DNA from 3 places in the Dongia sp. P2_B8 genome. Region 1 is predicted to be linked to each of the others. Evidence: riboswitches for the same ligand, from Rfam matches in the RefSeq annotation. Region 1 holds a riboswitch; each other region holds the start of a gene.

Region 1 (3,270 bases):
CACCTGTTTCAGGCGCGGCGTGATGAGGTCGACATACCATTTGATGAACTGGATGACGCCGCCTTCATGGGCGAGCGAATAGGGTCCGGGCTCATAGGCCGGCGAGAGGATGCCCTTCTGATTGTCCTCGACGATGCGGCGATCCTGGTCGTTGGTGGAAGTCCACATTTCCGTGAGCGTCTTCACATCATAGTCGACACCCTCGAGGGCGTCCTTATGCACCAGCCATTTGGTGGTGACCTGTGTCTGCGTCGGGCTCAACGGCAGGATGCGGAAGCTCAAGCTGTGATCCGCCAGCAGATGGTTCCAGGTGTTGGGAAAGTGGAACAGCAGCATGGAGCCGAGATTGTTGGACGGATAGTCGCCGGTGTTGCGGGTGACGGCCGGCGCGCCGCTCATGGTCATGGAGACGGCATCGCTGTTGAAGGGAATGCGCGCTGTCCGGTACTGGCCGTTTGCCGACATGCGGAACTGGCTGGGAAGCCCCATCGCTTCGCAGCGGGCGGCATGGGCGGCGATGAGATTGTCTTCGCCGACATGATCGACCCCGGTCAGGGTCGGGCTGTCGGAATAGACGCGGCACAGTTCCGGATGGCTGCCGGCGCAGTGATAGCATTCGCGGTTGTTCTCGATCACCAGCTTCCAATTGCCTTCCTCGACGATGGTCGACTCGAAGGCGACCTTGGCGTTTTCGAGATTGTGCGGCGCCATATAGCCTTCGGTTTGGGCGCGGAAATCGGCGAAGGAGGATGGCTGCTCGGCCAATGAGATGAAGATGTAGCCGGCCATTTCCTCGCAATGCACGGGCTTCAGGCCGAACTTCTTGGTGTCGATCTCCTTCATCATGTCGCGCGCATAGACCAGGCGGCCGTCGAGATCGTAGGACCATTGATGATAGGGGCATACCAGCCGTGCGCCGGCGCCCTTGTCCTTGGTGCACAGCTGCTGCCCGCGATGGCGGCAGACATTGTGAAAGGCACGGATGACACGGTCATTGCCGCGGGTGACGATGATCGGATAGGCGCCGATCTTCACGGTCATGAACTCGCCAGGCTTCATGATCTCGCAGGAATGCCCGACGAACAGCCATTCGCGGTAGAAGATGTTTTCAAGGTCGAGCTGGAAGAAGTCCGCATCGGTATAGAATTTCTGCGGCAGGCTGAAATTGGGCTGGCGGCCCAGGAGTTCGACCAGCATCTGGGTGGAATGCGACACCATGAAAGCACCTCAGCGATAGCGCACCGGGAAACGCTCCCGGCGGGGCAAGTTGATGATGGGTGGTCGCTGAGGGTAGCTGGTCGATGATGTCGCGGAAGGCAGCCGCAAGCATCCTCGCCCAATCGCCCACCGCGATCACGGACCAAATCCTTGAGGCTGGTTTCCGGGCTCAGGCAGTGGCTCTTTCGAGCCGGGTGCAGCGCCTTCCCGGGCCGATCGCCCAGTGGCTTTTAGCTGCGCCCATCTCCGCCATGACCGTTGCGGGGGCAGCGCCGGTGTTCAACCGGCTTCCCAATTATCGGCACCGTTCTCCCAGAAAAACGGCGTCGCACCTCGGGACGAAACATAAGAGAGAGAAACGGGTCCTGCCGCGTTTGGTTGCGACCTTGCCTGTCGCAATCAAGCCAATCAATCGTTCCATTTGCGACTGCGCCGACAGGGCTTGTTATTCCGCGGGTTGCTCCGCGAGGACGGGGGCCGTGACCCGCCCGCGGCCAAAGGTGGTGATAAGGGCTGCATTGGCCAGGACGAAGGCAGCACCCAGCATCATGGTGCTGGGGACACCCAGCGCATCGACCACCAGGCCGCCCACCAGCGCGCCGCCGGCAAGCGCCACCTGCGCCATGGAGACGAAAATGGCAGCGCCCGTTTCCAAGGCTTCGGGTGCCGCGCGGAACATCCAGGTCTGGATGCTGATGGGGAGGGCGCCGAAGGCCAGGCCCCAGATCCCCACAATCACCGAGGCCGCGATCTTGCTTTCGCCGAAGGCCGGCAACGACAGGATGGCGAGGCCAAGGAGCAGCGATGTGCCGATCAGCGCCACGCGGACATCCTTGCCGGCAACCCAGCCGCCCGCGACATTGCCGACGAAACCGGTCAGCCCATAGACCAGCAGCAGCAACGTCACCGTGCTGACGCTGATACCCGACACGTCGATAAGGAAGGGCGAGATATAGGTGTAGGCGGCGAACTGGCCGGTGAAGAGCAGCAGGGTGGCGATGAGGCCGAGCCTGGCCTTGGGGATCGTGAACAGGATCGGCAGATCGCGGATGCGTGTTGCCCGCGCCGTCGGCAAAGGCGGTACCAATATCCATTGTGCGACGATCACCAGGACGGCAATGCCGGCCGCCGCGGCAAACGCTGTCCGCCAGCCAAGGAGTTCGCCCACCAGCGACCCTGCCGGCACGCCGGCCACGGTGCCCAGCGACACACCTGCAAAGATCAGCGAGGTGGCACGAACCGCAGCCCAGGGCATCAGCCGGGGCCCGACCGCGACACCGATCACCCAGAAACCGCCGACACCGATCCCCAGCAGCAGCCGGCCGATCAGCAGCGGCACGAAACTTGTCGAAAGCGCCACGGCGACGTTTGAGGTGAACAGCAGGACCATCAGGCCAAGAAGGACATAGCGCCGGTCGAGCCTGCCGGCAGCGACCGTGACCGCAGGGGCCGCGAGTGCGCCGAGCAAACCCGGCATGGTGACCATCAAACCTGCCTGTCCATCGGTGATACCGAGGTCCGCCGCAATGGCCGGCAGCAGGCCCACGGGCAGGAACTCGGTCGTCACCAGGGCAAAGGCGCCGATTGCCACCGACAGGACGGCCGCCCAGGCTGAGAGGGTCGAGGGTGGTGCCCCGATGGTGCCGTCATTTGTCTTTACATGTTCAAGGCTTGCCATTTGCCAATTCCCGCATTATTTATGTATTTATGGAACGATCGTTCCGGTGTTCACCGGAAGCTAGGTGGCCGGAGCGATCGCGTCAAGATATTTTTGGAACGATCGCTATGGAAATGGCTGGAGACACGCAGAAGCGGGGGCGGGGCAGGCCGAAGGCCTTCGATCCCGATACCGCCCTGGACCGCGCCATGATGCTGTTCTGGGACCGGGGCTATGAGGGCACGTCGGTCGACGATCTCAGTGCCGCCATGGGCGTCAGCCCGTCCAGCATCTATGCGACCTTCGGCGACAAGGAAAAGCTCTACCAGGCGGCGATCGATCGCTACCGCGCTGGGCCCGGCGCCCTGACCGCCTCGATCCTCGACAAGGCGCCC
Region 2 (3,270 bases), on a different contig from region 1:
ACATCCTCCCAGCGCACGCCACCAAGGCTGCCCAACAGCCAGAACATGACGCCGCGGGCCTGTTCGGCATTGGCCGAGGTTGTGACAACATAGGCGGTGAGCGCATTGAAAAGCTGCGAGCCGGCGACACCGGCCAGAATGATGCGGTCCGATCCGCCGCCGGCACCGGCGGCCAGCAACGTCACTAGGACGAAGGCAAGGACAGCCCCGGCGAAGGCCCCGACAGAGAGTGTGATGAGTCCAGCACCGACGCCCAGGATCATGACGGCCACTGCGCCGGTCGACGCACCGGCCGAGATGCCGAGTACATAGGGCTCGGCCAACGGGTTGCGCAGCAACGCTTGCAGAATGGCGCCGGATATTGCCAGCGCGCCACCGCAGCAGGCCGCAACCAGAGCTCGGCTCAGGCGGTAGTCCCAGATGATGCCTGCCTGGATCGCACTGAGCTCGAAACCGGTGCCGAACAGTTTGTTGGCGATCGCCTTGTAGGCCGATGCCAGCGGAATCGGCACCTCGCCGATCGACACCGCCATGCCGATGGCAAGGGCCAAGGCGATCAGCGACAGCAAAGCGAGTGAGGCACGCATGCCCCACCCACCCTGAAGAGCCGGATTTATCGAGTTGTAAGTCAATTTGCCCCCAGTCAATTTGTGAGGCCGAACTGCTTGATGCCCTCGGCGACGGCTTCAATCCCGCTCACGGCGCGTATGGTCGGGCTCATTGCCTGCGAATCCATGATCACGATGTGCTTTTGCTTGACCGCATCGAGCTTGCTGGTGACCGGATCCGTCTCCAGGAAGTTGAGCTTCACCGCGACATCGTCGGCGGGATAGCGCCGCCGATCCATCCGCGCCACCACGATCACCTGCGGATTGGCGCCAGCGATGCTTTCCCAGCTCGCCAGCGGCCATTCTTCTTGTGTCGTCACGACATTCTTGGCGCCCAGCGTTTCCATGATGTAGGCCGGGGTGCCGTTCTTGCCGGCGATATAGGCATCGCCGTTCACCTTGGGGCTCGAGAACCAGAACACCATGGACAGGCCGCCGTTCTGAGCATTGGCGGCTTTGCTGCCGGCAACCTTGGCAATGGCCTCGGCCTCGCGTTTCTTGAGATCGGCGATCAAGGCGTCGCCGCGATCCTGCACGTCGAAGATCTGCGCCATGTCGTGGATCTCCTGATAGACCAGCGACATGTTGAACATCTCCTTGCGCACGCCATCGCCACCGCCGGAATTGTCCTTGGCGACGCAATCGGCCGGCGCCACATAGCTGGGGATCTTGAGGTCCGAGAACTGCTTGCGCGTGGCGACCGATCCATTGGGGCCGACATGCCATTCGAACTCGGCCGTGACCAGGTCCGGCTCTCGCGCCAGGACGCTTTCGAAACTGGGATCATTGTCGGCAAGCCGCTTGATCTTGGCATTGGCCGCTTCGTAGCCCGGCAGCACCGGACCGAACCACACCGCCGTGCCGACGATTTTGTCGGCGAGGCCCAGCGACAGCAGGATCTCCGCGCTGCTTTGGCCGATGGCGACTGTGCGTGTCGGCGCCTTGTCGAAGGTAAGTGTCTCGCCGCAATTCTCGATTGTCAGCGGATATTGGGTAGGCTCGGCCAATGCTGCCGGCGCGCCGATGGCGAGGCAGGTGAGGGCGGTCAGTGCCGAGAGGCTGGTCCGATGGATGGGCCAAGCTGTTGGTTGGGTTTGCATGTCAGATCCCCTTGTTAATGAAGATATGCAATGTTATAACATTACATATAAGATTTAACCTTATCAACCGGCTGGCGCGTAGCGCGGGCCGGTTGAAGCGGAATGTGGCAGGGGATGTCACCGGCGGCGGCTCAAGGCCTTACCTGGCGCCGAATAGTTGGCCGAATATGGGGAAAGTATGCCGGTCACCCGGCACGCCTGTGTTGGCGCCATGTCAACGTCTCCATCTCGGGCACCCCGCCCGGGTTAGACTTAAAACGCGTCGATGGCAGGTCTCCTGACTCGCGGGTCGATGCCTGCTGCCAACCTTCCCAACCGTCAGACGGTCAGTGGTACGAAGTGGCAGTGAGCTATCCGCTTACAGTTGCGGGGGCAGTCACGGTTTAGGCCCCGATTGGGTCGTCCGCACCGTGTTCCCTATTAATCCCCTGGAATTCATCCGTCGGGGAACCATCGCGGTGATTCATACGGGGACGCGACGGCGGGCGTCAAGGCCGTACGCGTCACGAAATTCTCATGCGGGCGATAGGTGCCTCCGCTACCATCCGGCCATGAACGAGCAACGTATCGATATTGAGCTGCGGCCGATGGTCCCCGCTGATTTGCCGGCTGTGACGGTGATCCGGACCAGCGTGATCGAGAATCATCTGTCGGTCGCAGAGATGGCGGCACGGGGCATCACGGAGGACGGCATCATTGCCGAGATGGTTGCTGGCAATCTGCGCGGCTGGGTGATGCTGGTGAGTGGCGTACCGGTGGCCTTCTCTTTCGCCAGGCGCGTTGAGAAGACCATTTTCGCCATGTTCGTGCAGCCCGGCTATGAAGGCCTTGGGCTCGGGCGGCGCGTGATGGCGGCGGCGGAAGATTGGCTGTTTGAAGAGGGCGTTACGGATATCTGGCTGACCACCGATGCCAATCCAGCGATCCGTGCCCACGGCTTCTATCAGCGGCTGGGTTGGGTCACGGACTGGTCGGCGGAGGCTGGCGAAGTCACTTACTGGAAGCGCCGCGCGCCTTGAGGAAGGCGAGGGCACCCTGGCCCGCCACATAGCCGCTGGCCATGCACGCCGTCAGCAGATAGCCGCCCGTGGGCGCTTCCCAATCCAGCATCTCGCCGGCGCAGAATATGCCGGGATGATCTTTCAACATCAGATGCTGGTCGAGACCATCGCGCTTCACGCCACCGGCGGAACTGATGGCCTCAGAGATCGGACGCGTCGCGACAAGACGCAGCGGTAGCGCCTTGATGCCCTTGGCCAAGTGCACCGGATCGGCAAAATCGTCTGCCGGCAGGCATTCGCGCAGCAGCGCAGCCTTTGCGCCGGACAAGCTCAGGCGCGATTTCAACTGCGAGGCGAGGGAACGCGACCCGCGCTGCGCCAGCGCATCGGCGATCTTCGCCAGATCGTGGTTGGGCAGCAGGTCGAGATGGAGGACCGCCGTGTCCGTGGCAGTGATTGCATCGCGCAACGGGCCGGAGAGGGCATAGATCAAGCCACCTTCGATGCCGGTTTCGGTGATGATCGCTTCGCCCTGCCGGCGCTGGCCGTTGAACGTGGCGG
Region 3 (3,270 bases), on a different contig from region 1:
GTGGCGCAAGCCGCCGGCCAGACTCAGAATGCGACGGCGACGGTCCTCTCCGCCGCACGTCAGCTGGGGCAGAATACCGCGACCATCCGCACCACGATCGAGCGCTTCATCCACGACGTGCGCGCGCTTTAGAACGCCGGACATAGAAAAGCCGGGCGACCCCTACAGGATCGCCCGGCTTTTTTTGTCTCCGCGCAAAAGAGCAGATCTCGTTGATCAGGCAGCCGCATCCTTGAAGACGCGATTGTAGAAGTAGCCTGTCGCGGTGCCCAGAACAGACCAGAACAGCAGGCCGGCAATGGTCGCCGCCACGATGAAGCGATGCGCGAGCTCTTCCGGCGCAACGCTCACATGCTCTGCCGGCTGCGGCGCGCCATAGGCATGTGGCAGGACGATCAGCGCAAGGCCGACGGCCGCCCACCAGTAGCGCTTGCCGAAGAACACCAGGGCAAGTCCGCCTGCGGTCAACATGGCTGTTGCCACCCACCAGATCTGGCGATCCAGCAGCGGGGCAGCTTCGGTCCCCGGCACTTCCGGCGGCAGACCGAGGTCGGGCGACAATACGATCGCCGCAAAGCCAGCAAGCCCCCAATAAAGGCCCGTCCGCCAATTCATCTGGCCACCCCAGATGCGATAGCCTGCCACCAGCAGCAGCGAGAAGCCGATACCGGTCAGGATGTCCGCAAGAGCGGTGTAGAGCGTACGCTCAAGACCATCTGCCGGACCCCAGGCTTCCGCTCCATGGTCATGCGCCTCGTGATCGTGGGCTTCGGCGCCAGCTGCAGCCTCCGTGGCATCGGCCGCGGGTGCTTCGGCAGCTGCCGGCTCCGCAGCTTCAGCCGCGTTCTCGAAGACTTCGGCCGCGAGGATGATCTGCGACGTGCTGACCTGGTGAACGATGGTGATGAAGACACCAGCGATCAACCCAGCCAGCGCCGCGACGATGAACAATCGCCGAAACGTTTCCATGCCCCGAGGCCCTTAGTGGCAGGGGAAGGCGTTAGCGTGGCGCGTGTCGTGGGCGGCGTTGTGGACGGCTTCGATATGCGAAAAGCCAACGCCCCAAACCAGGACGACACCGAGCACGGCGGCCATGAAGGCGCCGGTGAGCGCTTCGGCGCGCGTGCTGGTCTTGGTGGAGAGAGCGGTGGCGGACATGTTGGTGGTCTGCATGATGGATCCCCTTTGGTGTTTACCCAGCCACGTCATGTAGCTGTCGTGAGCGGCGCATGGAGGGGTGCAGAATCGATACCGAAACAGTCAGCACCGCGTGGACACCCCGTCCATAGATACGGATTCTTCCTGTCGGTGGCAGGTCTCCTGACTCACGAGTTCCGCGCGGCACCGACCTTCCCAGTCTTCGTCCGAAACGAGCCATCGGGCTCAGTCTCAGACCACAACCAGTGGTTACTTCGGTGTCCGCTCCTCGCTCACAGTTGCGGGGGCAGTCACGGCGTTGGCCCCTTTTGGGTCGTCCGCACCGTGTTCCCTATTAATCCCCAGGAGTTCATCCTTCGGGGAACCATCGACGAATGGAACATCGCCCCCACCCTGCCCCGGCGTCAAGGTGTTTGTCCTAACCCCGTCAATTTCCAAAAGAATTATCCTGAAAGCGGCGCCCCATGTGGTGCCTGCGACCTGTCGACCCAAACCGATTCTGGTGAAAATCCGCGGCCCCTAAATGGCTTGGCGATGACCCCAGAGTCTCGCCTGGGCGAGGCAGGTTTGATAGGTGTCGACGGCCGAACAAGTTGAGAGGCCGCGCAGCGACATGGCAGCACAAGCATGCGCCAGCTCAAGCGCCGCATCCACACTCCAACCTTCATGCAGTCCATAAAGGACGCCGGCCGCGAAGGCATCGCCGGCACCGTTGGCGCTGACAATCTCGGCTTGCGGGATACTGACCGAAGAGGCCGTCCAGATCTGGCCGTCACGGGCGATGGCAACGGCACCGGCGGGAAAGTGCACGACGACCAGGCGCATGTTCCCTTCCGCCAGCACGTTCCTTGCTGCCTCGACACACGCCTTCACCACGGCCACACCGTCATGGGAGGTTTCCATGCCGGCGATGGCCCCGATCTCAAGGTCATTGACGATGAGATAGTCGAGATGCGGCAGGCACGGCCGGATCAAGCTTGCGATGCGTTCCGGTGCAATGCTGAAGAGCTCGAGATTGGTTTCCAGTCCGATGGCGCGCGCCTGGCGCAGCACCGTCACCCAGCCGTTGGGATCGCCTTTCCAAGGTGCATCCATCCGCCTGTGCGCACCCGGCAGCCCGAGATGCAGGATCCGACCACGTGTGCGCGCCAGGTCAAAATGATCCGGCGTCAGCAGTGCACTGGCCCCTTGATAGAAAATATGCGTGCGCCGGCCGGTGCTCTTCGACACATAGGCATCGGTAAACTGCGTTTCTGCCTGCTCCATCGCCACAAGCTGCGTGCGGTCGATACCATGCGCATCTGCCTGGGCCAGGAGGAATCGTCCGTCATCGTCGTCGCCGACAAGACCGATAGTTTCCACCGGCAAGGATGGATCGAGCTTCTTGATGTCGAGGGCCAGGTTGCAGGCAGAGCCGCCGCCATAGATCTCCATGGCGAAAATCTCAGCCACGCCATCTTCATGAGGCCATGCGTCGATCGTCCGATTGCGATCAACGCACCACATCCCCCCCGTGACAATGCCGCGCCGCGAATGTGTCATGCCCTCTTCTCTACAGACGGACTCTCGCGGAATCCAGAGGAGATCGCTCGGTTCACCCGGCGCGGAGGAGAGCCGGCTCGGTAATGGCGCTGTCAGCCTCAAGCGGCCGGGCCGGAGAAATGCCGCGTTTTGCCAGATCACCGTGATAGGCGCGCACAGCTTCGGAGGGTGTCACTGCACCATCGGCCACCTGGCGCATGAGGGCCACAATCGCCAGCGGATCCTCGGCGAGATTGATCTTGCGGCCGAACAAGGCGACGCGGGCGCCGTAACGCTCGGCCTGGGACAATAGTTCGAAACAGTCGCGGGTGGTACCCGCACCACCACCCAGGACCCCGACAATCATGCCGGGATCATAGCTGGCCAGTTCCTCCAACGCGGCCGGGCCATTGTAGGCGATCTTGAGAAACTGCGGCCGGTCCGCCTGCGCCACTCCGGCAAGGCATCGCACGATCGAATCATTCACAAAATGCGGCATGATGTCGGGAGCGATGTCCCGGCCGGCATTCGGGTTGAAAACTTCCAGGAAATATTTGAAGCCATGCAGGCTGGCCTCATCGCGAAAGGCGG

What was found. Region 1 has a riboswitch for cobalamin ahead of AC1DWZ_RS17920 (aromatic ring-hydroxylating oxygenase subunit alpha). Riboswitches for the same ligand answer to the same signal wherever they lie in the genome.
Region 2: another riboswitch for cobalamin. It lies ahead of AC1DWZ_RS21445 (ABC transporter substrate-binding protein); the one in region 1 lies ahead of AC1DWZ_RS17920 (aromatic ring-hydroxylating oxygenase subunit alpha).
Region 3: another riboswitch for cobalamin. It lies ahead of AC1DWZ_RS15145 (CbtB domain-containing protein); the one in region 1 lies ahead of AC1DWZ_RS17920 (aromatic ring-hydroxylating oxygenase subunit alpha).

Annotation. Positions count from the first base shown of each region.
Region 1 is NZ_JBFUDM010000006.1:245,350-248,619, reverse strand. It holds gene AC1DWZ_RS17920 (aromatic ring-hydroxylating oxygenase subunit alpha) at 1-1,218, opposite strand, end outside; cobalamin riboswitch at 1,356-1,569, opposite strand; gene AC1DWZ_RS17915 (MFS transporter) at 1,664-2,896, opposite strand; gene AC1DWZ_RS17910 (TetR/AcrR family transcriptional regulator) at 3,004-3,270, shown strand, end outside.
Region 2 is NZ_JBFUDM010000009.1:65,133-68,402, forward strand. It holds gene AC1DWZ_RS21440 (FecCD family ABC transporter permease) at 1-587, opposite strand, end outside; gene AC1DWZ_RS21445 (ABC transporter substrate-binding protein) at 644-1,708, opposite strand; cobalamin riboswitch at 1,959-2,178, opposite strand; gene AC1DWZ_RS21450 (N-acetyltransferase family protein) at 2,260-2,727, shown strand; gene AC1DWZ_RS21455 (TIGR03862 family flavoprotein) at 2,699-3,270, opposite strand, start outside.
Region 3 is NZ_JBFUDM010000004.1:289,550-292,819, forward strand. It holds gene AC1DWZ_RS15135 (methyl-accepting chemotaxis protein) at 1-132, shown strand, start outside; gene AC1DWZ_RS15140 (CbtA family protein) at 217-969, opposite strand; gene AC1DWZ_RS15145 (CbtB domain-containing protein) at 982-1,173, opposite strand; cobalamin riboswitch at 1,294-1,542, opposite strand; gene AC1DWZ_RS15150 (carbohydrate kinase family protein) at 1,678-2,700, opposite strand; gene AC1DWZ_RS15155 (hypothetical protein) at 2,753-3,270, opposite strand, start outside.